3 regions of the Thalassospira sp. A3_1 genome follow, and region 2 is predicted to be linked to each of the others. Evidence: predicted binding sites of a transcription regulator. Region 2 holds the regulator's gene; each other region holds the start of a gene.
The links. The regulator PhoB, encoded in region 2, activates phosphate uptake and scavenging genes when phosphate is short. The targets are predictions, from matches to a motif close to TNTCATAAAACTGTCA.

Region 1: the regulator PhoB is predicted to act here: its motif matches at 6,239-6,254, upstream of phnC (phosphonate ABC transporter ATP-binding protein).
Region 3: the regulator PhoB is predicted to act here: its motif matches at 5,107-5,122, upstream of J7395_RS02285 (bifunctional 2',3'-cyclic-nucleotide 2'-phosphodiesterase/3'-nucleotidase).

Annotation. Positions count from the first base shown of each region.
Region 1 covers NZ_JAGHQQ010000002.1:10,435-20,466, reverse strand. The annotation lists gene phnL (phosphonate C-P lyase system protein PhnL) at 1-167, shown strand, start outside; gene J7395_RS07075 (alpha-D-ribose 1-methylphosphonate 5-triphosphate diphosphatase) at 160-1,302, shown strand; gene phnN (phosphonate metabolism protein/1,5-bisphosphokinase (PRPP-forming) PhnN) at 1,299-1,925, shown strand; gene J7395_RS07065 (DUF1045 domain-containing protein) at 1,987-2,682, opposite strand; gene J7395_RS07060 (chloramphenicol acetyltransferase) at 2,706-3,353, opposite strand; gene phnE (phosphonate ABC transporter, permease protein PhnE) at 3,357-4,169, opposite strand; gene phnD (phosphonate ABC transporter substrate-binding protein) at 4,236-5,252, opposite strand; gene phnC (phosphonate ABC transporter ATP-binding protein) at 5,327-6,166, opposite strand; gene J7395_RS07040 (Ldh family oxidoreductase) at 6,469-7,464, opposite strand; gene J7395_RS07035 (META domain-containing protein) at 7,722-8,186, shown strand; gene J7395_RS07030 (BCCT family transporter) at 8,276-9,907, opposite strand; gene J7395_RS07025 (universal stress protein) at 9,973-10,032, opposite strand, start outside.
Region 2 covers NZ_JAGHQQ010000001.1:638,273-648,304, reverse strand. The annotation lists gene pstA (phosphate ABC transporter permease PstA) at 1-982, shown strand, start outside; gene pstB (phosphate ABC transporter ATP-binding protein PstB) at 984-1,787, shown strand; gene phoU (phosphate signaling complex protein PhoU) at 1,809-2,531, shown strand; gene phoB (phosphate regulon transcriptional regulator PhoB) at 2,549-3,244, shown strand; gene J7395_RS02940 (cation:proton antiporter) at 3,306-5,066, opposite strand; gene J7395_RS02935 (calcium/sodium antiporter) at 5,387-6,349, shown strand; gene J7395_RS02930 (SDR family oxidoreductase) at 6,523-7,281, shown strand; gene folB (dihydroneopterin aldolase) at 7,343-7,768, shown strand; partial or broken gene uvrC (excinuclease ABC subunit UvrC) at 8,292-10,032, shown strand, end outside.
Region 3 covers NZ_JAGHQQ010000001.1:496,530-506,561, reverse strand. The annotation lists gene J7395_RS02310 (CaiB/BaiF CoA-transferase family protein) at 1-483, shown strand, start outside; gene J7395_RS02305 (2-dehydropantoate 2-reductase) at 565-1,455, shown strand; gene J7395_RS02300 (DMT family transporter) at 1,502-2,425, opposite strand; gene J7395_RS20985 (hypothetical protein) at 2,645-2,773, opposite strand; gene J7395_RS02295 (helix-turn-helix transcriptional regulator) at 2,803-3,594, opposite strand; gene J7395_RS02290 (MFS transporter) at 3,733-5,019, shown strand; gene J7395_RS02285 (bifunctional 2',3'-cyclic-nucleotide 2'-phosphodiesterase/3'-nucleotidase) at 5,187-7,169, shown strand; gene J7395_RS02280 (GcrA family cell cycle regulator) at 7,266-7,706, opposite strand; gene J7395_RS02275 (NnrU family protein) at 7,931-8,593, shown strand; gene J7395_RS02270 (methylmalonyl-CoA mutase) at 8,729-9,190, shown strand; gene J7395_RS02265 (hypothetical protein) at 9,310-9,789, shown strand; gene J7395_RS02260 (NUDIX hydrolase family protein) at 9,826-10,032, opposite strand, start outside.

The DNA of each region.
Region 1 (10,032 bases), on a different contig from region 2:
CCGCATCGCTTGACACCCAAAATCGTGCCACGGTTCTGGCATTGATTGAAGAAGCCAAGGCACGCGGCGCTGCCATTGCCGGTATTTTCCATGATCACGAAACCCGCGATGCGGTCTGCACGGGATCATTTGATGTGACTTCGTTTAAAGTTGGGGCCAATGACTGAACAGATTTTTACCAATGCCAAAATTGTCCTCGCCAATGATGTCATCGAGGGTGCCGTTCAGATCAGGGACGGACTGATCACCGACATCTCGGACCGCCCGTCCAATCTGCCGGGTGCAGAAGACATGGGCGGCGATTACCTGATGCCCGGACTGGTCGAACTGCATACCGACAATCTCGAAAAGCACCTGACCCCGCGCCCCAAAACCCGCTGGCCCGCCACCGCCGCCGTCATCGCGCACGACAATCAGGTCGCCAGTGCCGGCATCACAACGGTCTTTGATGCCATCTCTGTCGGCGACGTCTCAGACGGATCAGAACGGATCGAACGACTGGTTGAATCGGTGACCGCCCTTCAGCATGCGCTCGAGAACAACCTTTTGCGTGCAGATCACAAACTGCATCTGCGCTGTGAAACGTCCTATGGCGGCCTGGTCGAGGCACTCGATAATCTGGTTGATCTGCCTCTGGTCAAGATGCTCTCGGTGATGGATCACACGCCGGGCCAACGCCAATTCGTCAGCCTGGATGCCTATTACACCTATTATCAGGGCAAATACGGTCTCTCGGACGAGGAAATGCGCAAATTCGTCGCCAGCCGCAAACGTGATTCCGAACTTTATTCCGTCAAACATCGCCGTCACGTCGTCGAACTTGCCCACCAAAAAAATCTGGCACTTGCAAGCCACGATGACGCAACCGAAGCCCATGTCGCCGAAGCCGTCGCCGATAAAATGACGGTGGCCGAATTCCCGACGACACTGGCGGCTGCCAAGGCATCGCACGAAGGCGGTCTTGGCGTGATGATGGGCGGGCCAAACCTTGTGCGCGGCGGCTCGCACAGCGGCAATGTCGCGGCGGGCGATCTGGCAAAGCATGGCTATCTCGACATTATTTCAAGCGACTATGTCCCGCACAGCCTGCTGCACGGTGTCATGAAGCTGTTTGATGATTTCGACGCCTATGATCTTCCGCGTGCGGTGCGCACCGCGACCCTGACCCCCGCAAAACAGGTCGGCCTTGATGACCGGGGCGAGATTGCGGTCGGCAAACGCGGCGATCTGATCCGTGTGCATCATTCACCGCATCATCCGATTGTGCGCGGTGTGTGGCGTCTGGGAAGCCGCGTGTCATGACCGCGCGCCATGACATCCATCATGGCGCTTCGGAAAATGGATTACTGATTCTTGTCGTCGGCCCCAGCGGGGTTGGCAAGGATACCCTATTGGATGCGGCACGGGCGCGTTTGCATGACGATGAAACCATCCTGTTTCCCCGTCGCTGCATTACCCGCCCGGCCGGATCGGTTGGCGAAATCCATATTCCGGTCCGCGCCGAAGATTTCGCATCCATGGCAAAGCAGGGTGCCTTCCTGCTGAGCTGGCGGGCGCACAATCTTTGTTACGGCATTCCCAATCATGTCCAGAACGACGTCGCCAACGGCAAAACCGTTGTCGTCAACGCATCACGCAGCGTGATTGACGATGCCCGCGATCTTCTGGGTTCCGATCATGTCCGGGTCATCAGTATCCGGGCGCACGAAGATGCCCTTCGCCAACGCCTTGTGGCCCGTGGCCGCGAAAGTTCCGACGATATCGAACAACGCCTGCGGCGCGCATCGGCCTATCAGGTCGATGGTCCCAACGTGATCGCCGTTGAAAATGACAATGACCTTGAAACCGGTATTGGCCGCTTCATTGATGCCATTTTCCACCGCCCGGCACACACGGACCAAGCGCCCGGAAACCGGGTAGTCTGAACAAAAAATGCTGCAGCAAACCACTGCAGCATTTTTTTAATTCCTACGGCGCAATCACCCGTCATCGAAGCGCAAAGCGACCCAACAAATCAAACGGCTTTCCATCACCCGGATCACCGAAAAGACAGACATCGCTGATCGTAAATGGTGCCTCGCACAAGGGTGCAACAATCGGGGCCACCGCATCACGCACCCGCATCATCCGGTCCGGGTCAAGCTTGTCTGTCAGCGTCAGGTGAAAACGGAATTCTTCCATCACATAGGGATATCCCCATCTGAGCAGATATTCTTCCTGTCGATCACTTAACCCCGATGCACGGCGTTTGTTCATCGCGGCCTCGTCTTCGGGCTGCCGAAAACCGTCAAGCGCCTGCACAAGACCAGACGCCAGCGCACCAAGCTGATCGGTCGGCGCAGTCGGGATCAAGGCGATAAAACTGCCAATCGATTTCAGCAAAAGCGGGCCACACGTCACCGAAGAAGCTGCCGCACAATAGTCGGCAATCGCACGTTCAAGCTGCACGCGCGTCTGCCCGTCCTTTAAGGCGAAGGGCGGTTTCAGGGTGCCATGAAACCCGTATCGCGACGGGGAAACGGTGATCGATGCGATCTCGTCACGATCAAGTCCCGCAACATCCGGGCACGCGATTTCCCGCCCGGTGACCGGATCACGCCCCAGCCAGGCATTGCCAAAAGCCGCCAGATCACTGTCGGCTTTCGGTGCATAGTAAACAGCATAACGCTGATAGTCGGTCATGTGGCCTCGAACTGGCTTTCGATTTATCGCAGATCGTATTTCAGACAGAAATCCCGTACCGGCAGACGCCGAAAATCGTCAAGCCGTTCTGCCAATGTTGCATGATCCCAGTCCCACCAGCAAATACGAAGCAGCGCATCGATAATTTCCGCATCAAATCGCGGGCGAAGCGGGGTGGCCGGAATGCCCGTGACGATGGTGTAGGGCGGCACATCCTTGGTCACCACCGCACCCGAACCGACAACCGACCCGATCCCGATGGTTACCCCGCCCTGAACAATCGCGCCATGCCCGATCCAGACATCATGATCAAGCTTCACCCGCTTTTCGCGGCGCCAGTCAAAAAACGCCGGATCATCATCGCCAAGCTCATAGGCACTCGACCGGTACTGGAAATGATGCATCGATGCCCGGTCCATCGGATGCTGCCCCGGATTGATCCTTGTATGGGCCGCGATATTTACGAATTTGCCGATATCGGAATAGATGATCTCGCTGTCATTGACGACATAGGAATAATCACCCATCACGCTTTCGCGAATGCTGGTGCGCGCACCAATTTCGGTCCAGACACCAAACTCGCAATCAACAACAACCGCACTCGGGTCAATCGTCGGGGCCTCCGACAATTGTTTCATTGCCGGTTTGGCCTGCGTAATCTTGAACGTCATGGATCAGGTCACCAATTTGCGCAGACGCTGCGAAATCACATCAAGCAGGCTGACCGACAGGATGATGATGATCATGACCGCGGCGGTTTCCGCGTAATAAAATGCGCGGATATATTCCCACAAAACCATGCCAATGCCACCCGCACCGACAATGCCAAGAACGGTAGCCGACCGCACATTGCTTTCAAACCGGTACAGCGAATAGGAAATCCAAAGCGGAAGAACCTGCGGGATCACCCCAAAGATGACCTCCTGCAACCCGTTGGCACCGGTGGCCCGGATGCCTTCGACCGGTTCGGGATCAATCGCCTCGACGGCTTCTGAAAACAGCTTTGCCAGAACGCCGGTGGTATGAATCCAAAGCGCAAGCACACCGGCAAACGGACCAAGACCAACCGCAACAACGAACAGCATGGCAAAAACCATTTCATTGATCGCGCGGAAGGAATCCATCAGGCGGCGTACCGGCTGGTAAACCCAGAACGGAACAATGTTTTCAGAACACAGAATGCCAAACGGGATCGAACAGACAATCGCAAGCGCCGTACCCCAGATCGCAATCTGGATGGTGATCCACATTTCGCTGACATAGGTTTTCCACATCAGGAAATCCGGCGGGAAAAACCCGTCCGCGAAATCGACCATGTTGCCACTGTTTTCAATCAGGGCCATGGGCCGCATGTCGGCCCCCTCCCAGGACAGGGCCAGAATGGCCAGAATGAACGCCCAAAGAAGGAAACTTGCGCCTGAACGTTTCAGATCGCGCGGCGGAAGTTCTGCGGCGGTTACGGCAGATGTCGAAAGGCTGCTGTTCATGTTCTTTTCCCGGGAAATAAAAACAAACGGGGAGCCCTGATACTGGGCTCCCCGTTCGGATGCCGGTTACTCGTAAGAAACCAGGATATCGAGTTCTGCGAGCTGCTTGTCGATTTCAGAAACGCGTTTTGCTTTCTCGTCGGCAGACAGTTCGGCGGTGTTCTCGATTTTCAGCTTGTCTTTATACAGTTCAAGCTGACGGATCGGGTAAAGCTGCGCATTGCTGCTTTCCATGAATTTGCCCATGCCATCCTGAATGCCGCCAAGAACCTTGTTGGCTTCTTCAACATCGCCCAGACGACCGTAACCAAGGAAGAACGCCTTGATCTCGGATTTCAGTTCGCGCGACATATCCTTGCGATAAACCATCGGATCAGACGGGATCAGCGGCGAGGTCCAGATAACCTTGACCTTGTCGGTGATTTCCGGCTTGACCATCTGGGTGCGGGCAAGCTGTTCGGAGTTGTTGGCAGCAACATCAACCTGATTGTTGGCGGTCGCCATCAGGTTGGTTTCGTGGTTGGCATTGCGAACGGTCTTGAAGCAGTTTTTCGGATCAACGCCGTTCTGCGCAAAGACGTAATAGGTCGGAACCAGGAAGCCCGAGGTCGAGTTCGGATCACCGATACCGAAATTAAGCGAACCATCACATTTCAGCATGTCGGCAAGCGTGTTGAGCTTGTCGTTATCGGCCTGGGTGATGATGTGGGAATAATAGCCGTTCGTGCCGTCGCTTTTGGACGTCTGGACGAAAACTTCGCCGCCCGCACGGTCAACGGCTTCCATGGCCGACTTGTTACCGAACCAGCCAACGTGAACCTTGCCAAAACGCATGCCTTCGATGATGCCGGCATAATCCGGCGCGAAGAACGCCTCGACATCCTTGCCAAGGGCTTCTTCCATATCCTCGATCAACGGCTGCCACTGGGCTTTCAGGTTCGAGCTGGATTCAGTCGAGATAAAGCCGAACACGATGGTTTCCGGATCTTTTTCAAGCGGCTTGAATTCGACATCGGCATGGGCAAAGCCCGAAGCCAGCATGCTGGCAGCAAGGGCTGCGGATGCAATTGTTTTACGGATCATGGGAAGTCCCCCGTCAGGTTGGTTGGTAGAGGTGAAATAAAAAGAGATGTAAGGCAGAGAGAAATCGTCCTGATCTAGCTTGAAACGAAAGCCAGATCCTTCTCCGCGACCCTGCTCTTTGCCGGAACGTCATCCGGGGCAGACGCGAAAAGCTCGGAAGAATATTCGCCGTAAAGTTCGCGCAGGAACTCCGGCGTAAGTTCAGTGGATGGCCCGTCAAACACGACCGCGCCATCGCGCATCGCAATGGTGCGTGCGCAATAATCACGGGCATAATCGACCTGATGCAGCGACACGATCACGGTGACATTGTCTTCGCGGTTCACCCGATCCAGCGTATTCATCACCTTGCGCGATGACGCCGGGTCAAGGGATGCAATCGGCTCGTCCGCCAGAATAAGGCGTGCGCCCTGCGTAATCGTGCGTGCAATCGCCGCACGCTGCTGCTGCCCACCCGAAAGATTGCGGGCCTTCTTTGTCGCATGGCTATCGATACCGACGCGTTTTAACGCCGTCATCGCCCGCATGCGCTCAGCCTTGGTAAACAGGCATAATGATCCGCGCCACGCAGGCACCCGGCCCAGCATCCCGGTCAGAACATTGGTCAGAACCGTCAGGCGGCTGACCAGATTGAATTGCTGAAACACAACGCCGATATCGGCACGCACCTTGCGCGCACCCCGGGCAATACGACCGTTCTGCTGGATGACTTCACCGAATACCTCGATCTTGCCGCCATCGCGATCCCCGCGCAGCAAACCGGCAATATGACGGATAAGGGTGGATTTGCCCGAACCGGACGCACCGATCAGCGCGACCATCTCGCCCTCGCGAACCTGTAAACTGACATTGTTCAATGCCCGCTTATCGCGCGAGAAGCTCTTGTTCAGTCCGGATATGTCTACGACCAGCATTAAAGTCCGCCTGCTTGTGTTTCGCTGGTCAAGAAGCTACGCACAATCCGCGACTCTATGGTGACGGTGATGTTACAGTTCGATGATTACGACGCCTTCATTTCACCGACAACAATCAAACTTGTCTATACATCAAGATATCAATCAAATAAAAAATCGAACCACCAATAAATAACAATGTAATAATTCAATTATTACTTGTGACCGCGTTCACAAATATGGATATGGACGGGCCAAAAAACGAAAAACCCCGACAGAAAGAAACTGCCGGGGCCTTGTATTGCGCCTGATCGCGGATCGATTTACTTGATCGCCTCAATCGCGGCGACGACATCATCTTCGATATCAAGCCCCTGAATTTCCGCATCCCGGCGCGCATTCTGCCCGCGCCGCCCCGGCAACCGCACGGTTTCCTCAAGCGCGATTTCATCTGCAATATAACGCAAATGATCAATGATCCCCGTCCCGCCGATCGCAACCGGATCAATCACAATCACCATCTGACCCAATGCCGGTGGCGCACCCTTGTCATCAAACAGCGACGATGACTGATGCCCGAATTGTGCGCCGGTCAACCCGGCGGCCAGCATTTCAACCATCATGGCAAGGGCCGCCCCCTTGACCCCGCCTGCCGGGACCATCGTGCCTTCAAGCGCCCTGACGGCATCCGTCGTCGGATTGCCGTCAACATCCAATGCCCAGTCATCGGGGATCGGAACGCCCTTTTGCTTGGCCGCCATGATCTTGCCGCGCGCGACCTTCGATAGTGCCAGATCAATCACGATCGGATCGCCATCGCCAATCGGGGTGGCAAAGGCAATCGGGTTGGTGCCAAACATCGGACGGCGGCCACCCCACGGCGCCATTGCGGCTGGCGCATTGGCAAACATCATCGCAGCCAGCCCCGCCTCGGCCAGCTTTTCCACCGTAAGTCCCATCACCCCGGCATGGTGCGATTTATGGATTGCCGCAACCGCAATCCCTTGGCTACGCGCAATATCGGGCAATCGTTCGATCATCAGATCAAGGGCCGGATAGGCAAAACCGAACTGCGCATCAATCCGCAACACGGCCGGAAACGGCTGATCGGCCACCGGCTTGGCATGCCCGTCAACCTTGCCGGCACGCGCCTGCGCGGCATAGGCCGGAACGCGGCGCAAACCATGCCCGCCCTGTCCTGCGGCTTCGGCCGTGACCAGGGCGGTCGCAACCGATCCGGCATTGTCGGGATCAACGTTGCAGCGCAGCAGGGTATTGCACACAAGCGCATGTGCGTCAGACAGGGCAAGCTTCATCATGGTGACCTTAAGATAGTGGCGGGAAGATAATGGTGGCGGGCCCGGCTACATTAGCCCCGCGAATGCCCCGACGCAAAGGTCTTGTGCACCGCAACCCTGCAAAACCATTCGGCAAAACCCCTACGACTGCACTATAAAACCGGCGCTCGAATATGCTAAAATTTCGCCGCAAAGTCGTATGAGTATCCCGCCACGGTTCACGCTGCCCGAAACGCGGCAGTCAGACCGAGACAGATTCCAAACACAGGATATTTCGAATGCGCAAAGTAACCTCATTAACCTTCGCGGCATTTGGCATCGCCAGCAGCCTGTGGCTTGCCGGTTGTGCTGCCACAACCAAACCGGCCGAGGAAAAATCACCCGCCGACTGGTCGGCCATCGCCGGTCGCGACTGGCAGCTGATGCGAATTGAGGCGAAAGACAAAAGCCTGACCCCGATGACCCCGATTCTGGCCAGCGTCAACTTTACCAATGACGGGAAAATTGCCGGATCAACCGGCTGCAACCGCTATTTCGGCAGTTACACCCGCAAGGACACCGCCCTTGATGTCTCCCCGCTCGGCAGCACCAAAATGATGTGCATGGAAGACGCGATGGAGATCGAGGATGCCTTTATCGCCGCCATGGCAGATGTAAAGGGCTGGAAAGTACAGGACGGCGACCTGATGCTGGTGGATGGCAGCGCCAAATCCATCATGACGTTCGAACCGATCCAGCCATAGGCAGGACAGGGATAACACGAACCCGTAAAAAAGGGGCGCAGATCACTGCGCCCCTTTTGCGTTGGTCTGTCGCGGGATTATCGCCCGGATTATCGCGGTTCGCTGCGCAATCCCTGAATGATGGAATAACACGCCAGAAGAAGCACGATGGCAAACGGGAACCCGGTTGAAACCGCCATCGCCTGCAGGGAGCCAAGCCCCCCACCCAGCAGCAGCGCAATCGCCACCAGCCCCTCAAACGTGCACCAGAAAACCCGCTGGGGCACCGGCGCATCAACCTTGCCGCCCGCGGTGATGGTATCGATCACCAGCGACCCGGAATCGGACGAGGTCACAAAGAACACGATCACCAGAACAATCCCGATAAAGGACGTGATCGCATGCAACGGCAGGGCTTCAAGCATGCTAAACAGCTTGATCGGAAGCGCCGCATCGGCAATCGCCTGAACGCCTTCATTGACCATATGCACCGCCGTGCCGCCAAATGCGGTCATCCACAGCACGCAAACCAGCGACGGAATGATCAGGACACAGGTAATGAATTCCCGCACCGTCCGGCCACGCGACACGCGCGCAATGAACATGCCGACAAACGGTGACCAGGAAATCCACCACGCCCAATAGAACGAGGTCCAGCCCTGGCTGAAATTGGTATCCTCACGCCCGACCGGGTTCGAAAGTGCTGGAAGATATTCGACATAGGCGACAAGACTTGTGAAAAAGCCCTTGATGATATCCATGGTCGGCCCGACCAGCACGACAAACAGCAAAAGCAATGCCGCCAGAACCATATTGATTTCCGAAAGCCGTTTGACCCCGGCATCAAGCCCGGCCAGAACCGAAATCAGCGCAACCCCGGTAATCGCGATAATCAGGACAACCTTCGATCCGTCCGTAACCGGAATGCCAAACAGGAATTCAAGCCCGGCATTCGCCTGCTCCGCGCCAAAGCCAAGCGAGGTTGCAAGCCCGAACAGGGTGGCAAACACCGCCAGAATATCAATCACATGCCCGGTCCAGCCCCAGACACGCTCGCCAAAGATCGGATAAAACACCGACCGCATGGTAAGCGGCAGGCCCTTGTTAAACGAAAACAGCGCCAGGGCCAGCGCCACCGTGGCATAGATCGCCCACGGGTGAAGTCCCCAGTGGAAAATCGTCGCCGCCATGCCAAGGTCAAAGGCCGCGTCCGCATTGCCCATCGCCCCGCCAAGCGGTGCCCAGTCCGTGCGCGCCCCGCCATCACCGACCGTCGCACCGCCCATCGATGTGGTAAAGTGCGAAATCGGCTCGGACACGCCATAAAACATAAGGCCGATCCCCATCCCGGCCGCAAACAGCATGGCAAACCAGCCGCTATAGGAATAATCCGGTGTCGCATCCTGCCCGCCCAGCCGGACCTTGCCCAGCGGCGAGACAATCAGAAACAGACACAGCAAAACGAAAACATTCGCCACCGACAGGAAGAACCAGTCAAAGGTCGATGTCAGCCAGCCCCGAAGGTCATTGAACATCGGCCCGACACTTTCCTGAAAGGCCAGTGTGAAAAACACGAATGCAACAATCGATAACCCCGAAATCAGGAATACCGGGTTATGAATATCAAGGCCAAACGGCCCGATCTGTGTGGTGATGTTATCCTGTCCGATTTCATATTCGGTATCGATCGGATTGGCCGCACCATCCGGGCTTTCAATGCCCGTCTCGGCATTCGATCCCATGAAAATCTCCCTTGAAAAGCAATTTTGCGGCCACCCCTGGCCGCATCTGTCCGGTTTGCCTGCTATTAACGCACCAGAAACACGGAATGATCCCAGTGCGATGCAACATATCCGCCGTGGGATGC
Region 2 (10,032 bases):
AACCGATCGCCGCGAACGCCGTGACCTTTATGACATCGTTTCGGGCGGGGCATCTTACGACCTGCGCCAACGTGTGCTTGATAATCCGAGCCTGATTGGACAGACCCGCAAGGTCTGGCTGATTTCGGGTGACGATTTTGATATGCTCAACAAGGGTTATATCAGCGCAGATACAGATGAAGGCGACCGTCGCCTGAATGACCAGGAACTCGGCTGGTATGACGCCCTGACCGCCGAAGGCGCTGTTGAAAAGCAGTTTCACACGCGGTTCTTCACCAATGGTGACTCACGCGAACCGGAACTTGCCGGCATCTGGGGGGCCGCGGTCGGGTCGTTCTATACTCTGATTGTGACGCTTCTCCTGTCATTCCCGATCGGTGTTCTGGCCGCGATTTATCTCGAGGAATTCGCCCCGAAAAACCGTTTCACGACAATTGTCGAAGTCAATATCAACAACCTTGCGGCTGTACCTTCCATCGTGTTCGGTCTTCTCGGGCTTGAGGTCTACCTCAATGTCATGCATCTGCCGCGTTCGGCACCGGTTGTCGGTGGTTTGACGCTGGCACTGATGACCCTGCCGACGATCATCATCGCATCGCGCGCAGCGATCAAGGCGGTACCGCCGTCAATCCGGCAGGCTGCCCTTGGACTTGGGGCATCACCGGTACAGACGGTGACGCATCATGTGCTGCCGCTGGCAATGCCGGGCATTCTGACCGGAACCATCATCGGTATGGCGCAGGCGCTTGGTGAAACCGCACCGCTTTTGATGATCGGCATGGTGGCATTCATCGTTGATGTTCCGGGGGGCGCGCTTGATCCGGCGACGGTTCTTCCGGTGCAGATTTATCTGTGGGCTGACAGTCCGGAACGAGCCTTTGTCGAGAAAACCTCGGCGGCGATCATGGTGTTGCTGGGCTTCCTGATCCTGATGAACGGATTGGCCGTGTATCTGCGCAAGAAATTTGAACGGAAGTGGTAAAATGGCTGTTGTAACTCAAAGCGCAATGACGGCAGAGCCGTCAGTCACTAGCCCGAAAATGACGGCCCGTGACCTTAATCTTTTCTATAGCGACAACCAGGCGCTTTTCGATGTCAATCTTGACATTGTCGAACGTCAGGTTACCGCGCTGATCGGTCCGTCGGGCTGCGGCAAATCGACCTTCCTGCGCTGCATGAACCGCATGAATGACACGATTGACGGTGTCACGATCAACGGCAAGGTGACGCTTGATGACCGTGACATCTATGACAAGGCCATCGACGTTGTTCAGTTGCGTGCCCGTATCGGCATGGTGTTCCAGAAACCGAACCCCTTCCCGAAATCGATCTATGACAATGTGGCCTATGGTCCGCGTATTCATGGTCTGGTGAACTCGCGGGACGAGCTTGACGAGATCGTCATGACCTCGCTTGAACGGGCAGGCCTTCTGAAAGAAGTCAAAGACCGCCTGCCGGAACCAGCGACCGGTCTTTCGGGTGGGCAGCAGCAGCGCCTTTGCATCGCACGTGCGGTTGCCGTCAGCCCGGAAGTCATCCTGATGGATGAGCCGTGCTCGGCGCTTGACCCGATTGCGACCGCAAAGGTCGAGGAACTGATCGACGAACTTCGTTCGAACTACACCATTGTGATCGTAACGCACTCCATGCAGCAGGCGGCCCGCGTGTCGCAGCGCACGGCGTTCTTCCACCTCGGCAAGCTGGTCGAAGTGGGCGAAACCGATCAAATTTTCACCAATCCCAAGGACGAACGCACCAAGGGATACATCACGGGTCGCTTCGGTTAATTCCGGGCAGGAGTATTTTAGATGGCCGACGAAAAACACCATATCGTCAGTTCGTTTGACGAAGAACTGACCCGTTTGAACAATATCATCTCGCAGATGGGCGGGCTTGCCGAAAGCCAGCTGATTTCTGCGATCCGCGCAATCGTGAAGCGGGATTCGGAACTGGCCGAAAAGGTCATTATTTCCGATCATCGTATCGATACGCTGGAACAGGAAGTACAGGATTTTGCCGTACGTCTTCTGGCCCTGCGTCAGCCGATGGCAGATGACCTGCGTCAGGTGGTGACAGCACTTAAACTTTCCAACGATCTGGAACGTATTGGCGATCTGGCGAAAAACATTGCCAAGCGCGCGCAGGTTCTCAACCAGGTGCCGCCGATCCGTCCGGTTCAGGTGATCCCGAACATGGCGAAGCTGTGCCAGGAAATCATCAAGGACGTTCTGGACGCCTATATCGAAGGCGATGCGGAAAAGGCCCAGCGTGTCTGGGCGCGTGATCAGGAAGTTGACGATATGTATAACTCCCTGTTCCGTGAATTGCTGACCTATATGATGGAAGATCCGCGTAACATCACGGCATCGACCCATCTGCTGTTTATTGCCAAGAACATCGAACGTATTGGCGATCACGCGACCAATATCGCCGAAACGATCTATTACCGGATCAAGGGTGAAGACCTGCCGATGGATACTCGGCCAAAAAATGACGCGGCGAATTTCGCTGTCGTAGAACCGAATGAGTGACACTGGAGCATAGGAAGATGGACCCAACGGTTCTTATCGTCGAGGACGAAGCTGCAATCGTAACCATGTTGCGCTACAACCTCGAACGCGAGGGGATGCAGGTTGTCGAAGCCGGAGACGGTGACGAAGCGTTGAAGATTCTGGCTGAAACCCATGTCGACCTGGTCCTTCTGGACTGGATGTTGCCGGTAATGTCGGGGATCGAGGTTTGCCGCCAGATCCGCCGGAAACCGGAAAGCCGCGATTTGCCGGTGATCATGGTTACCGCGCGTGGCGAAGAAGGTGACCGCATCCGTGGCCTTGATACCGGTGCCGACGATTATGTGACCAAGCCATTCGCGATTGGCGAATTGCTGGCGCGTATTCGCGCGTTGCTTCGCCGATCCGGCCCGGCGCAACCACAAGGGCAGTTGATCTATTCCGATATCGAAATGGATCTGGCCGCCCATCGTGTCAGCCGTAACGGCAAGGCCATACATCTTGGCCCGACCGAATTCCGTCTGCTGCGTTACTTCCTCGAACATCCGGGGCGGGTTTTCTCGCGCGAGCAGCTTCTGAACGCGGTTTGGGGTCCGAACATCTATGTCGAAACCCGAACGGTTGACGTACATATTCGCCGCCTGCGCAAGGCATTGAATGACGTCAAGGGAACGCGCGATGTGATCCGTACGGTTCGTGCCGCTGGTTACGCACTGGATGTCGAAGCCGCCTGATCGCGGTTATTCCGGAAGGTGAAACGAAAAACCCCCATCCTTATGATGGGGGTTTTTGTTTTCAGGTGGTTTTCCTGGATTTTACCGGTTTGGCCGATTTTGATGCCGGATCTTCGGTTTTCTGGCGCGCGGTGCGTGGCGCCAGTTCGTTCATCAGAAGCATATCGGCACGACGGAACTTGGCAATTTCGGTATCGATATCTTCCTGCGGGATGTCGCAGGCTGCCAAAACATGGTCGGACAGGCGCAAACCGGTTTCGAGTACTTCGGGGATGGCGGCATCCGCACCGCTGCGTGACAGGGGCCCGATATGGGTGATGTCCTGTGCGCGGGCAAAGATTTTCAGGTGTGGATAGTGCTGGCGCAACAGGGCAACCGTCTTTTCGGTTGCGTGTGGGTTCCCCATGGCAACGGCGGCAATATGGGCCTGTTCTGTATGGGCCGCTCGGAATGTTTCCGGACGTGATCCATCTGCAAAATAAACCGGCAGACCTTCGGCACGGCCGCGTGAAACCTGCTGGGCATCGGATTCAAGAACGATGAACGGGATATCCTTGGTACGCAGCAGACGGGCCAGAACCCGGCCGACACGCCCGCAACCAATCACCAGAACATGCTTCTGAATGCCATCGGTTTCATCTGAAATTTCGCTAAGCTGATCGTTTTCCTTGGGATGAAGTTTCTGTTCGATCCGGTGGCCCAATGAAATCAGGGAGGGGGTCAGACCCATCGAAATCGCGACAACCGGGATCAGCATTACGGCGATATCAATCGGAACCGCGCCATTCTGCGATGCCAGTGCCAGCATGACAAAGGCAAACTCGCCGCCAGCGGCAAGGCTCATGGCAACCCGGATCGATGATGCCCGGTTAAAGCCGATCAACAGGGATAACCCGAAAAGGACCGCCGCCTTAACGACCAGCAACCCGATCAGCCATAAAATGATGGTACCGGCTTGACCAATGACGACATTGGCATTCACCGACATGCCGACTGACATGAAGAACAGCGACAGGAAAACCCCGCGAAATGGCGAAATGTCGGCTTCGATCTGATGGCGGAATTCGGTTTCGGCAAGCATTACCCCGGCGATGAAGGCACCAAGCGCCATCGAAAGACCGGCGGCCTCGGTCAGGGTACTGGCAGCCAGAACGACAAACAGGGTGCCGATGGCAAAAAGTTCGGGATTTTTAAGGGACGCAATATAACGAAACAGTCGTGGCAGCAGATAACGACCGGCCAGCAGCAGGACGGCAACAGCGCCGACCCCACTTAACGCGCTGATCCATGGGCTGGTTTCGGTTCCGGCCTTGCCAGCGGCCTGCACCATGATCAAGAAGGGACCAACCGCGACGTCCTGCAACAGCAGGATGGCAAGGGCTGCACGGCCGAAACGGGTATGCAACTGGCGTTCATCGGAAAGCTGTTTAAGGATAATGGCTGTTGATGACAGGGCCAGTGCTCCGGCAATCACGATAGAGGCGGGCATATCGTAATTGATCAGCAGCAATACACCGAACATCACCGCCATCGTGACGCCGATTTGCAGAAATCCAAGGGTGGCAAACCGGCCGCCAATCACGCGCAATCGTTCGCGCGACAGTTCAAGACCGATCATGAATAGCAGAAAGACAATGCCAAGCTCGGCCACCGTTGAAATGTCTTCGCGGTCATTGATCAGACCAAAACCAAAAGGTCCGATGCAAAAACCACCGATCAGAAAGCCGATGATCGAGTTTGCACGTAATTTCTGGGCCAGCGGCACAGCAATCACCGCGGCCGTCAGGACAAGGAACAGTTCGAAAAGAACGCTGTGAGACATGTTGGGATATGCGTCCGGCGCAGATGGGCGTGTAAAGGAAACTCGTTCAAATCAGGATAGCGGAAATACCCCTATGATTTCTATGGAAATTTCGCGTATGCGAAGACATCTGTGGTAGACGACACGTATTAAGAGTAAGCGACCGTGGCGATTACGTTCGGCGTGCTTGCCTGTGTGGGAACAGCATCACACAGCCATCCAAAAGGGTTCCGAGGCGGGACGACACGGCTTGCTATTCTGTGTTCGGAATGCCATGTTCCGCTGGCCCGATAAAGGGCACAGAAATAATCAAAATTTTCCCCAGACGAGCAGGCTGACATTTGGAACAGTTCATCCCCTATTTGCAGATTATTGGTGGTCTTTTGCTTTTGACGGCTGGTGGCGAGTTCATTGTTCGCGGCGCTGTTGGTCTTGCACTGCTAATGGGTGTTTCCAAGGTTATCGTCGGCCTGACCGTGGTGGCCGCCGGAACGTCGGCCCCGGAATTCGTAGTGTCGCTGAATGCGGCACTTGCCGGTTCGGGGGATATCGCGATGGGGAACGTTGTTGGGTCGAACATTGCTAACATTCTTCTGATCCTTGGTGCGACGGCTGTTCTGAAGCCAATCGCAGCGTCCCGGACCATGATTGTTCGCGATGGTGGGACCATGTTGCTGGGCACTGTTCTGTTCATCGGTCTTTGCATGTTCGGTGTTGTGGAGCGTTGGGCAGGAGCGGTAATGCTGCTGGTTTTGGCGGCGATCTGGTATTTCACCTACCAGCATGACAAAAGAAGCCCGGGCGAAGCCAGCCACCTGCACGAGGAAGAAGTCGACGAAGTTGGCGAGGTGCCAAGCGGTTGGCTGAAACCGATTGTTGCGACCGTTATCGGCATTGTCGCCCTGACCTATGGTGCCGATCTGCTGGTGAATGGTGGTGTTTCTGTTGCACGTCAGTTCGGCGTTTCCGAAGCCGTGATTGGTTTGACACTTGTCGCGTTCGGAACGTCACTTCCGGAATTGGCCGCGTCCATTGTTGCGGCGTTTCGTGGGCATTCCGATGTCGCACTGGGCAATGTGGTTGGTTCAAACCTTCTGAACCTGCTGGTGATTATCGGTGGTGTGTCGCTGATTGCGCCGATTGCGGTGCCTGATCAGATACTGCAATCCGATCTGTGGATCATGTTGGCGGTGACCGTTCTTTTGCTGGTTGTCGGCTATTTCCTGCGCGGCGTGTCGCGGATTACGGGGATTGTCTTTGTTCTTGCCTATCTTGGATATGTCGCAAGTCTGGTTACCGCATGATCCGTCTTACGTGCCTGAAACCGTTCACACGGTGATGGACCGGCAGGCAGGTTTGATTGTAAGTTCCGGAATTACTGAACTAAATGATGGCGGCCTGCGTTCGAATGCGGCCGCCTTCCCCGGAAAAGGGGACGCATCTTGACGGACGGGATGGAAACCGGATGACAGGGATAATGCCGAAAACGGTCCTTGTGACAGGGGCTGCGAAGCGTATCGGACGGGCTTTATCGCTTGATCTGGCTGCGCAGGGATATGATGTTGCCCTTCATTGCCATTCCTCGCGCAGGGATGCGGAAAGCCTGGCGGATGAAATCCGTGCCCTTGGCCGTCGTGCCTGCGTTATTTCGGCCGATCTTGGCCGGGAAGAAGACACCGGGCGTGTCGTGCGCGAGGCAACGGCTGCACTGGGCCCGATTGGCGTTCTGATCAACAACGCATCCACCTTTGAATATGATGATATTGGCACTGCCACGCGTGAAGGCTGGGACTATCATATGGAAGCCAATCTGCGTGCGCCGTTCGTGCTGTCGCAGGATTTCGCTAAACGGTTACCGGACGGGTACAAGGGTGCCATCATCAACCTGATTGATCAGCGCGTCTGGAATCTGACACCGCATTTCATGACCTATACCTTGTCCAAGGCAGGTCTTTGGACCCTGACCCAGACGCTGGCACTGGCATTGGCACCGCAAATCAGGGTCAACGCCATTGGCCCCGGTCCGGCATTGCCTAGTGTTCGGCAAACACAGGAAGTTTTCGATCAGCAATGCGATCAGACTCCCCTGAAAATTGGGACAAACCCGCAAGAGATTTGCGACGCGGTACGATTTTTCCTTGCCGCGCCAGCCATCACCGGGCAAATGTTAGCGCTTGACGGCGGGCAGCACCTGAATTGGGCGCCCAGTGGCGAACAGAATATGCCAGAGGAATGATGCATCGGGCTTGGGTTCCGGACATCTGGCCGCAGAAGCGCAGCACAAGGAAGACCAGACCATGACCGCAGGCCTTAAGCAGGATGATAACATTACGACACTGCCCTATGCAGATCATGCAGGCAGTTTGCGTCGTGTATTCGTTCGCGACATGGTGGTCGAGACATCCATTGGCGTATATGACCACGAAAAACATGCCCCGCAGCGGGTGCGCATCAATCTGGATCTTGCCGTGCTCGAAGGCGAAGGTGTACAGAATGACGATATTGCCACTGTTTTAAGCTACGAGGATCTGGTGACAGGCACGCGGGAAATCTGCCGTGACGGTCATGTGAACCTTGTGGAAACCCTTGGGGAAAAACTGGCCGATATGTGCCTGGCGGATCGCCGGGTGCGCAAGGTAAACGTCCGGGTTGAAAAGCTTGATGTCTTTGACGACGTTGCGGCGGTCGGGGTCGAAATAGAGCGCTTTAATATCGCGCGCTGATCGCATCGGTAAATCTGCGTAAAATTTACTTTTGTTAACGGTTTTGGACGGGGACTCTGTGATTCCTCTGGGCCGAATCGCTGCCGCCCTTATGCACAAGCACCTGGGGACGTGGAATCAAAGGAAAATATTCTTTTTTGACTCCTCTATTACCGAATGTTTTCAGGTTGACAGTATTTTTTGTGAATTAAATCAATAACTTAACTTGTTTGCTCAATAAATGTGCACTTCATAGAACGTTAAGACTCTCAAGGGGTGTAGCAAAGAGCCCCCCTATTACCCACAAACTTATCCACAGCCTTGGTGGACATCTTTTTCCGGTCGCGATTCTGTGAAGTGATGTTGCGGCGTTAATCTTTTTGAGTATTGTCGGAAGCCACTTTGAGAAGTGACGGCCATCACAACTTTTGATTTTTAATAAATCTGCCGGAGACGCCTGATGAAGCCTGAAACCCCATCCGAAAACCCCGCTCGGGAAATCGGATTGTCGCTTGAGAGCGATGATTATGACGGGGGAGCTGCGCGTGGTGTCGAGGCCATCAAACATGCGCTGAAAACCATGCCGGGATCGGCGGGTGTCTACCGCATGATCGATGACAAGGACCGGGTTCTTTATGTCGGCAAGGCCAAGAACCTTAAAAAGCGTGTGGTGGCATATACCCGTCTGATGCAGTTGCCGATACGGATTGCCCGTATGGTCGCGCAGACGGTGCGTATGGAAATCATCACCACCCATACCGAAGCCGAAGCGCTTCTGCTTGAATCCAACCTGATCAAGAAGCTTAAACCGCGTTACAACATCCTGCTGCGCGATGACAAAAGCTTTCCCTATATCCTGATCACCGAGGATCACGATTATCCGCGCATCGTCAAACATCGCGGGGCACGGGCCAAGGATGGCAGTTGCTTTGGGCCGTTTGCGTCCGCCTGGGCCGTGAACAACACGATCAATCATCTGCAGCGGGCTTTTTTGCTGCGGTCCTGCACGGATGCGGTGTTTGCCAACCGCTCGCGCCCGTGTCTGCTGTATCAAATCAAACGCTGTTCCGCGCCGTGTGTGGACCGGGTTGCCAAGGCCGAATATGACGGGCTTGTCGATATCTGCCGCGACTTCCTGACCGGGCGCAGCCAGAAAATCCTCAAACAGCTTGAAACCGACATGCTGGCGGCATCCGAACGCATGGATTTTGAACAGGCCGCGATGTATCGCGACCGTATCCGTGCCCTAAGCCAGATACGATCGCATCAGGATATCAATCTTGAAGGCGTTGAAGAGGCCGATGTGATTGCCCTGCATCACGAAGGTGGGCAAAGCTGCGTTCAGGTGTTCTTCTTCCGGTCCGGGTCGAACTATGGCAACCGGTCCTATTTCCCGCGTCATGAACAGGGGGCTGAGATCCCCGAAATCCTGTCGGCCTTTGTCGGGCAGTTCTATGCCGATAAACCGGCCCCGAAACAGGTTCTGCTGTCGCACGAGATCGAAGGCCAGGAACTGGTCGAAACCGCGTTGTCGATCAACAATAACCGCAAAATCACCCTGCAGGTGCCCAAGCGCGGCGGTCGGCGCAAGCTTGTCGAACATGCGATGAACAATGCAAAGGATGCGCTGGGGCGTCGTATGGCCGAAAGCGCGTCACAGCGCAAATTGCTGGAAGATCTGGCCGATAAACTGGAACTGGACGGTACGCCGGAACGGATCGAGGTTTACGATAACAGCCATATTCAGGGCACCAACATGGTCGGCGGCATGATCGTTGCCGGGCCCGAGGGTTTTATGAAAAGTGCCTATCGCAAATTCAACATCAAGGGCGACATCGCACCGGGTGACGACTTTGCCATGATGCGAGAAGTTCTGACCCGACGTTTTGCCCGTGCGCAAAAGGAAGATCCGGACCGGGAAAACGGCACATGGCCTGACCTTTGCCTGATTGACGGTGGTTTGGGGCAGCTTGGCGTTGCCCGCGAAGTGCTTGAGGATTTGGGAATCGAAGATGTGATGCTGGTTGGGGTCGCCAAGGGTGTTGATCGGAATGCGGGCAAGGAAGTCCTGCATATCCCCGGAAAGCCGCCCGTGCGCCTCGATATGCAGGACCCGGTTCTGTATTTCATCCAGCGTCTGCGCGATGAAGCCCACCGCTGGGCGATTGGCACACATCGCGCCAAACGGTCCAAGCAGATCGGCAAAAGTGTTCTGGATAATGTGCCCGGCGTTGGCGGGGCACGCAAAAAGGCATTGCTGCATCATTTCGGGTCGGCACGCGGGG
Region 3 (10,032 bases), 140 kb from region 2:
GCGTTCCCGACAGCGGATGGTTACATCATCCTTGCGGTCGGCAATGACAGCCAGTTCAGAAGCTTTTGCCACGTTGCCGGGATCGGGCATTTGCCCGATGACGCACGATATACCACCAACCGGTCACGGGTGGCAAACCGCGAAACGCTGGTGCCGCAAATCCGTCAGGCAATGGTGATGAAAACCACCGACGACTGGATTGCCATTCTGGAAACGGCCAATGTGCCGTGTGGCCCTATCAATACGCTGGATCGGGTGTTTGATAACCCGCAAGTCAAACATCGCGATACGGTGCGGTACCTTGATCATCCGACGGCGGGCAAGGTGCCAACGGTTGCCAATCCTATCAAGTTTTCCAAAACACCGATTGCCGGTGAAACCGCCCCGCCGATGCTGGGCCAGCATAGCGATGAAATCCTGCGCAAGGTCGCGGACCTTAGCGATGTGCAGATTGCCAAATTGCGCGAAGCCGGGATTATCTGATGCCACCTTCCTGCTTGGCAGAATGCCCGCCGGTATGAAAAGGTATCGGCAGCAACATTCATTCAAGGCAGGATATTGGACATGAAAATCGCGGTGATGGGGGCGGGGGCTGTTGGCTGTTATTACGGGGCCATGCTGGCGCGGGCGGGGCATGATGTCACCCTGATCGGGCGGCCTGCCCATGTTGATGCCGTCAATCGCGACGGACTGCTTTTGGAATTTGGCGGAACACAGCAGTATATTGAAATTAACGCCAGTTCGGATGCCAGCGCGATTGCCGGTGCAGGTCTGGTTCTGTTCTGTGTCAAATCGACCGATACCAGCGATGCCGGGGCACAGATTAAGCCGTTTCTGACCCCTGATACCATCGTGATGAGTCTTCAGAACGGGGTTGATAATGCCGAACGGTTATCCGCCGTGATCGGCATGCCGGTGATCCCGACGGTGGTCTATGTCGCGACCAGCATGGAAGGTCCGGGGCATGTCAAACATCATGGGCGCGGCGAACTGGTGATCGGCACGTCTGCGCAAAGCGAAAAAGTCGCAGAGACCCTGCGCCCGGCACATATCTCGGTCGAGATTTCGGATAATGCCGAAGGTGCACTTTGGGCCAAGATGATTTTGAACTGTGCCTATAACGCGTTATCGGCAATATCGCAGATGCCCTACGGCGCGCTGGTGCAGGGCGAAGGCATTTGGGATGTCATGCGCAATGCGGTTGATGAATGCCTTGCGGTGGCCAAGGGGTGCGGGGTGACGGTGCCCGGTGACGTCTGGGGTGCGATTGAAAAGATCGCCGAAACCATGCCGGGGCAATATTCATCCACCGCACAGGATCTGGCGCGCGGCAAAACCAGCGAGATCGATTTCCTGAACGGTTATATCGCGCGCAAGGGGACGGAGCTTGGCATTGCAACACCGACCAATCTGGTCCTTCACGCAATGACGAAGTTGCGCGAACGCCGGGATTGATCCCGGCATCCGGTGAGTCGACCGGTCATTTTCCGGATTGTCCGCGTTATTCCGCCTGCTTGGCCTGTGCCGCGGCGATATCGGGTTTGGGGACCGGCACACCGAGCCGATCACCAAACATCACGATGGCGGCTGCCAGTACGATCAGGAAGGCACCAAACAGGGAAACCGGTTCGGGCAGCAGGCCAAACACCGTGACATCAAGCAGCAGGGCCCAGATCATTGCTGTATATTCGAATGCTGCCAATGTGGATGCGGGCGCACGTGCCAGTGCCTCGGTCATGAAGATATGGGCAAGACCGCCGGTAAGTCCGGCCCCGATCAGCCACATCAGGATTTCAGGCGACGGATCGGCCCAGCCAAACGGCAGGGTCAGCAACCCGCCAAGCGAACAGATCACGGCAAAATAAAATGCAATCGTGCCCGATGATTCGGTACTGGTCAGGGCCTTGATCTGGACCTTGGCAAAGGCGGTGGTGACTGCCATGGCAAGACCGGCCCCAATGCCGATCAGCACACCTGTATCAATGCCCGGTGTCGAGAATGTCGGCCACAGCATCAGAAACACGCCACCAAATCCGGCAAAGGTCGCGGTGAAGACCGCCATGCCGGGCTTTTCGCGTAACATGATCATCGCGACCGGCAACACCAGAAGTGGTGCCAGGAAGCCAAGTGCGGTGGCAAGGGCCAGCGGCAGATAGGCGAGCGACAGGAACGAAAAGAACATCGACACAAGGCCGAATGTGCTGCGTTTAAGATGACCGAACGGGCGGGCGGTGCGAAGGCCACGCGGAAACTGGCGGCGCCACATCAGATACAGGACAATAGGGATCAGGGCGACGGAGCTTCGCCAGAACATGATTTGCCCGATCGGTGCCTCGAACGAGGCCAGACGCACAAACAAACTCATCACTGCAAACAGACCGGTGGCGGCAAGCCGCAAGCCGATCCCGGACCATACACTGCCCATTTTCGGGATCATCCTGCATTCCGCGGGAAGGATGTCCCGCCAATCAAGCAGTAACCCGAATAAGCTGTGTGAAATACTGAGTTTTTTTCATATCAGGGTAGAGCGAAACTCAGTGGTCGGTGTTGGGATCGCGGACAGTCGATAAACCAACTTGTCATGTGTTCCTGCGCTCCCGCCTGGATTTCCGCCTTCGCGGGAATGAGGATTGTGAGTGGGCTATTAGTGATCTTTGCCATCGACATGATGCGGGGTCAGGCTGCGCGGGTCGACATCGTCAAGGCAATTGACATTGATCGCGGCCATTTTGGCACCGCACTGGCAGCCGCCGGTATATGATTTCTCGCTCATGTGTTTCCTCCTGCTGTTCTGTTTATTTGTTACCGGTAATATCCGCCCGGTGTTTTGCCGGTTGCCTTGCGAAACATTGCGATAAAGGCCGAGGTGTTTTCATAGCCAAGATCAAGGGCAACCTCGGTAACCGGTCGATGATGAGCCAGTTTTTCAAGCGCGTAAAGCAGGCGCAGCTTTTGCCGCCAGTCGCGAAACGGCATGCCGGTTTCGCGTTGAAACAGCCGGGCCAAGGTGCGTGACGATGCGCCGCAATCACGTGACCATTCATCAAGAGTCCGGTTATCGGACGGATTGGCCTGCAACTGTTCGCAAATGCGCGCGAGGCGCAGGTCCTTGGGTGCGGGTAGATGCAGGTTATCGTTTCTGGGTGGTTTTAGCTGATCAAGCAGCACGCGGATCAGCCGACCATCCGAACCGGCTTCGTCATATTCAATTGGGATTTCGGTTGCGGCCCGGATCAGTTCGCGCAGAAGCGGGCTTACTTCCAGCACGGTGCAGCGATCGGGCAAATCGACCGGCGCATTTTTATCGATATAGATATGACGCGCACGGGTAAAGGTGGCATGTGCGACAGCATGTTCAACACCGGGCGGCACCCAGACCGCACGCTGGGGCGGGACGACCCAGATGCCAGCCGCGGTGGTGACGGTCATGGTACCTTCGATGGCAAAAATCAGCTGATGCCAGTCGTGACTGTGCGCGCCGATACTGTAACCGGCGGGAAGGTCGCTCATGCGGACATAAACCGGGCGGGGCAAATGATCGGGCCGGGGACGGGAATGTTGCGGATATTTCGAGATATCCCGTGATCCATCCATGAGAATGTCCTGTTTGCAATATATGATGGCAGATTATCGCAAGACAGACGTATGCCGCAACGCTAGTTTGAAGACATTCCAATCAAACAGATAAAAGCACGTGCCCCGATTGCCACCGGTTCCGTGCGGGGAGACATCATGTCCAAGGATTTACCACCGGAAACAAGCACCCACGCCGCCCCCATCGAGGTACCGGGCAATCCCGATCTGTCGGGTGCGGCTGTTGCGCACAAGGGATGGCGCAACCCGGAGGTGCTGCTGATTTTCATGGCGGCGGCGATGCCGCTGTCATTTTCGACCTGGATGGCGCTTTTGAACAACTTTTCGGTCGAGATGGCGGATTTTACCGGCCGCGAGATCGGAATTTTGCAGTCGTTGCGTGAAATTCCGGGCTTTATGGCCTTTACCGCGATTTTTGTGCTGATCATCCTGCGCGAGCAGACCTTTGCGCTGATCTCGCTTCTGGTGCTGGGCATCGGGGTGGCGATTTCGGGCTATTTCCCCACTGTCGTCGGGCTTTATTGCACCACGGTTCTGATGTCGATCGGGTTCCATTATTTTGAAACCATGCAGCAGGCATTGTCGTTGCAATGGGTGAAAAAGGAACGCACCGCGATGGTGATGGGCCGGCAGCTTTCGGCGAAATCGGTCGCATCGCTTGTGATGTTTGGCATTGTCTGGGCGATGCTGGAACTGCTGAATGTCGAATACCGGTATGTGTATCTTTTTGGCGGGGCCTTGACGGTTATTGCTGCTGTATTTGCATGGATGGCGTTTCCGAAATTTGCCGATGCCCACCCGCAGACCAAGAAACTGATCCTGCGCAAACGTTACTGGCTTTATTATGCCCTGACCTTCATGAGTGGGGCGCGCCGCCAGATTTTCACGGTGTTTGCCGGGTTCCTGATGGTCGAGAAGTTTGGTTATGACGCCGCAACCATCACGCTTCTGTTCCTGTTAAACCATGCGATCAATATGGTTCTGGCACCCAAGATCGGGAAACTGATTGGCAAATGGGGTGAACGCAAGGCGCTGACATTTGAATATATCGGTCTGTTCATTGTCTTTGTGTCTTATGCCTTTGTCGAAAACGACAAGCTGGCCGGGGCGCTTTATGTCATCGATCATCTGTTCTTTGCGATGGCGATTGCGATCAAAACCTATTTCCAGAAGATCGCCGATCCGGCCGATATTTCATCGACGGCCGGTGTCAGCTTTACGATCAACCATATTGCCGCGGTGTTTATCCCGGTGGCGTTCGGGATGTTGTGGCTGATATCGCCATCGGCGGTGTTCCTGTCAGGGGCGGCGATGGCGGCGGTTTCGCTGATCCTGGCGCTGAATGTGCCCCACGATCCGGAACCGGGGAACGAGGTGGTGATGGGGTACAAATCCCACCAGCCGATGTTGCGGCCGGCGGAGTAGAAAGCGGTTCCGTCCTGGCGCAGAATTTCAATCCTGAAAACGCCTGCCATCCTGTGCGGGTGTTTTTGTTTGTGTTTGCCTTGGTATTTTCGCAAAATCTTCAAAACCTGACCAAACGAACAATAATAAATTCGAGCATGAGCATCGCTTCAACAGGAACCAGTCACATGTCACATTTTCGTCCGATCAGTCGCACCTTTGTCGGTCGTGTCCTTGCGGGATCTGTTTTATCCCTGACCGTGGCGCTTGCCAGTGGTACGGCATTGGCCGACAGCACGGTATCGCTGCGCATTCTGGAAACCACCGATATCCATACGCATCTGGTCAATTATGATTATTATCGCGACGGCGAGTCTGACACGGTTGGTCTGGCGAAGGTCGCGACCCTGTTGAAAAATGCCCGGGGCGAAGCGGAAAATGTCGTTCTGATTGATAATGGTGACCTGATCCAGGGCAACCCGCTTGGCGATTACATGGCCAAGCGCCACGGCCTGAAAGAGGGCGAGGTCCACCCGGTTTACAAGGCGATGAACCTGCTGGGTTATGACGCGGCTAATATCGGTAATCACGAATTCAACTATGGTCTCGATTTTCTTGGCAAAAGTCTTTCGGGCGCCAAGTTCCCCTATGTCAGTGCCAATGTCTTTGCCGATGACGGTGACGCTGATGCGGAAAATGACAAACCGTATTTCCAGCCTTATGTGATCCTTGATCGTGAATTTACCGATAGCGACGGCAAAAAGCACAAGGCGAAGGTCGGCGTGATCGGGTTCGTCCCACCGCAGATCATGCAGTGGGACAAGGCCAATCTCGAAGGGCATGTCGTGACCAAAGACATCGTCGATATGGCCAGAAAATACGTGCCGGAAATGCGTGAAAAGGGTGCGGATATCGTGATTGCGGTGCCGCATTCCGGTCTGTCGACTCTGGCGCGCGAAGGCATGGAGGAAAACGCGACCTTTTACCTGAGTGAGGTTGACGGCATTGATGCCATCCTTTTTGGCCATGCCCATACGGTTTTCCCGTCCGATACCTATGCCGATATTGATGGTGTTGACCTTGCCAAAGGGACGATCAATGGTGTGGCCGCCGTCATGCCGGGCTTTTGGGGCAGCCATCTTGGCGTTATTGATCTGACGCTTTCGGTCAATGATGCCGGGGAGTGGAAGGTGACCGACAGCCTTTCGGAAGCACGTCCGATCTATCACCGCGAAGGGCGCGATATCACACCGCTGGTTGATGCCGATCCGGAAGTGATCGAGGCGGTGAAAGAAGAGCATGAGGCGACAATTGCCTATATGCGCGAAGGTGTCGGTACGACAGCAACGCCGATCAACAGCTTCTTTGCGCTGGTGGCCGATGATCCGTCGATCCAGATCGTGACCAATGCGCAGAAATGGTATCTGGAACGCATCCTGAAGGGATCGGAATATGACGGCATGCCGATCCTGTCGGCCGGTGCCCCCTTCAAGGCCGGTGGCCGTGGCGGCCCGGAATATTTCACCGATATCCCACAAGGCAAGATCGCGCTTAAAAACGTTGCTGATCTTTATATATATCCCAATACGTTGCGTGCGGTGCTGCTTGATGGTGCGCAGGTGCGTGAATGGCTTGAAATGTCGGCCGTGCAGTTCAATCAGATCGATCCGAACAGCACTGAAGAACAGCCGCTGATCAACGAGACATTCCCGACCTATAACTTTGATGTCATCGACGGGGTCAATTACCAGATCGATGTGACACAGCCCGCGCGCTATAACGCATCGGGCGAAGTGGTGAACAAGGATGCGCACCGCATTATCAACCTGACCTATGATGGCAAGCCAGTTGCCGATGATCAGGATTTTGTTGTGGCGACCAACAATTACCGCGCAAGCGGCGGCGGTAATTTCCCGGGACTGGACGGATCGACCATCATTATCGAAGCCCCGGATGAAAACCGAACGGTTCTGGCAAATTACATCCTTGAGGAAAAGGAAATCGATCCGAAGGCCGATGGCAACTGGAGCCTGGCACCAATCGGTGAGGCATCCAAGGTAACGTTCGTGACGAGCCCCAAGGCATCGTCGGCCCTGAATGCGCCCGACAATATCAGCTTTGTCGGCGAGGATGAGGCGGGCTTTGCCCAATATGTCCTTCAGTCGAAATAGGATCGCCTAATCGCAAAAGAAAAGGCCGCCCATCGAAAGAGGGCGGCTTTTTCATTCGGCGTTTACCGGCTGGTCTGGTTGACCGGCGGAAAACCGTTATTTTTTTGCACCGTGCGACATATGCGGTGCATTCGGGCGGCCCGGAACGTTCCGCGGGCCATCTTCGCGCGGGTTTTTCCCATTCAGATAAGCGGCAGCGCAATGCTCGTCACAATAGGGTTTGCCGGGCACAATTTTTTTGCCGCAGAAATGGAAATCTTCATCGCCCGGGTCGCCAAACGGCCAACGGCACATGCCGACACCCAGATCAAAGATACTGATGCCTTTGCTTTGTACCTTGGGCGCGGGGGCCTTTTTCGGCTCGCTTTCTTCGGCGCGACGCTGGATCGGGGAGGGGCGCTTGGGCAGGCCAAGGCGGTGAGCCTTGCCGACGACGGCGTTTTTGCCAACACCCAGTTCTTCACCGATGCGTGCTGTGGTCCAGCCCTGATTCCAGAGCGAGGTCAGCAATTCAATCTTTTCCGGCGTCCAGCTCATTTCGAGTATATTCCGTGTTTCTTTGTCTGCCCGGTGGAAAATCCATAGGCAGGTGCTTATTGTCCGAAGTCAAACAGGGATACAGACGTATCCGCTAATATCACGCGGCGCAAGGGTCTTAGCCATTTCGGGCCATTCCGGACCAGTTTGCCGACCGGCTTTGCGCACGCGGAAAGATGCGCAATTTGCATGACAGCGCGTCAATGTAAAGGGGAGATCGTCATTTGACATGGTTTTTCGTTTCGGTTGTGGTCTTTATGGCAGGGCATATCGTGCCCGGTCTTTTGCGTGGCGCGATCACGGCAAGGATCGGTCATCGGGCCTATATCGTAACGTTCTCGATCACGTCGCTGTTCCTGTTGGGATGGGTGATTTATGAAGTGCAGCATGCAGACTTCATTGCGCTCTGGCCCTACGAAATCTGGCAAAACCACGTGACGATAACACTGATGCTGCCCGCCTGTATTTTGTGGGCAACGGCAATTATTCAACCCTGTCCGCTGTCGATCGGACGAAAAAAAGGTTTTGATCCGGCACATCCCGGGATCAACCGGTTTACGCGCCATCCGTTGCTTTTGGGCATGATGTTGTGGGGGCTTGGTCATATCCTGCCCAATGGCGATTTGGTGGCGTTCATGTTCTTTGGCGGTGCGACGGTTTTTGCCATTGCGGGGTTCTGGCGGATGGAAAAAATCCGCACCCGACATATGGATGATGCGGAATATAAGGCAATCCTTGACGGGACTCGGCGGTTTGACCTGACGGGAATTGCCAAGGGGGCGTTTGGCTGGCGCGATATCGTGTTGGGGATCGGACTTTATATCGTGATCCTGTGGGCTCATCCCCATGTGATCGGAGTTGATCCCTTAGCCGCAATGGGCGGCTGAGCAGCGGTGTCGGGCATATCGCACTTGCGCGAAGCGATGCAGAAAAACTCGCGGCAATGCTTGAAGTTCCAGAGTATCATTGGGATACTGGGCTGCCAATTGTCCGCCCCGGACAGATTATTTCTGCGAGGTGTTATGACGTCTCCTGAACTTGCGACCAATCTTGCCCGTTTTGCCGAAATGGAAGGCCGACATCCCAGATTGCTTTTGGCGACGGCATCTTCGGCGGAAGAATCCCATCACAAGCATGTCGCAACCCTGTTTGCTGATGGCGGGTTTGACGTTGATATCGCACCGAAAAATTCCGATGCACAATCGATTGCCCGTCAGGCGGTTGATTGCGATGCCGATATTCTGGTGCTGATCCGCTTGTCACTGACGGCGGAAGACCGGGTGGGGGTTGCCGATGTGATATCGTCGCTGGCCGCTCTTGATGCGGAATATATCAAATTCGGCATCGTCGGAAAAACCGACGATCCGGCGCGCGACAATGTTGATTTTGTCTTTGATCTTGAACATCTGGGCACAGAGGATTGCGAAGCGCTGGTCGGGTACATCCTTGAGATTGAAGAAGACCGGGTTGCACAACATATATAACGGACCGGTATCGTGGTTCCGGGTCGTTCCGGCGGATTTGAGGCAATGATTTTGAAACCCTTTGGGGGCATAATGGTTGTCTTGCGGTAAAGGCAATCAAACCATAGCGGGAATGATGAATGGGAATGCTAAAGGAGACGCTGCTGCGCGTTTTCGTTGGAAAACGCGGACGGGAGGCCCTGAAGGCCTATAGCGATGCGCAGTCCCTGCAACTGAATGATCCCGATATGGCCGCCCGCACCGCTGCCCAGGCCAAACAGGCACGCCGGATCGAAGACCGGGCGATGGCCTATCAGGAAAGCGGCATGTCCTTTGACGAGGCCCGGGCCCAGGCCCTGGCCGAGACCCTGACAGAATCATCAAGTGATCCGCAGACAGCTATCCTGAAGGCACTGGAAGAAGCCGATGCCAAGATCGGCAAAAAGAAAAGCCGGATGCCGAGCGCAGCCGATGATCAGCGCGCCAAGCTGATTTCCGAGGCGCTCAGCGCGATGCGCACCAAGCAGGAAGACCTAGACAAGCTTGACCCGGAACTGCGTGCCAAGCTGACCCTGATGGCGGTCGGCGCACTTATGGGTGGGCCGCCGACCAAACAATAAGTCAGGCGTTTCCGCGCGGAACAAATCGACAAATCCCTATCTGAAAATATTACGATGAAGACCGGTCGTGAGCTGGCAATATTCCGGTTCGTTATCGGCGGTCAGAAAGCCGTGTCGGATCAGGAAATCGATGATCACCAGCGCACAGTTGAATTTGAAATCGAAACTTTTGCGTACGATTTCGGCGACTTCGGCTAGCGGAAGCAGTTCGAAACGTTCGACCTCGCCATCGGCACATTGCGG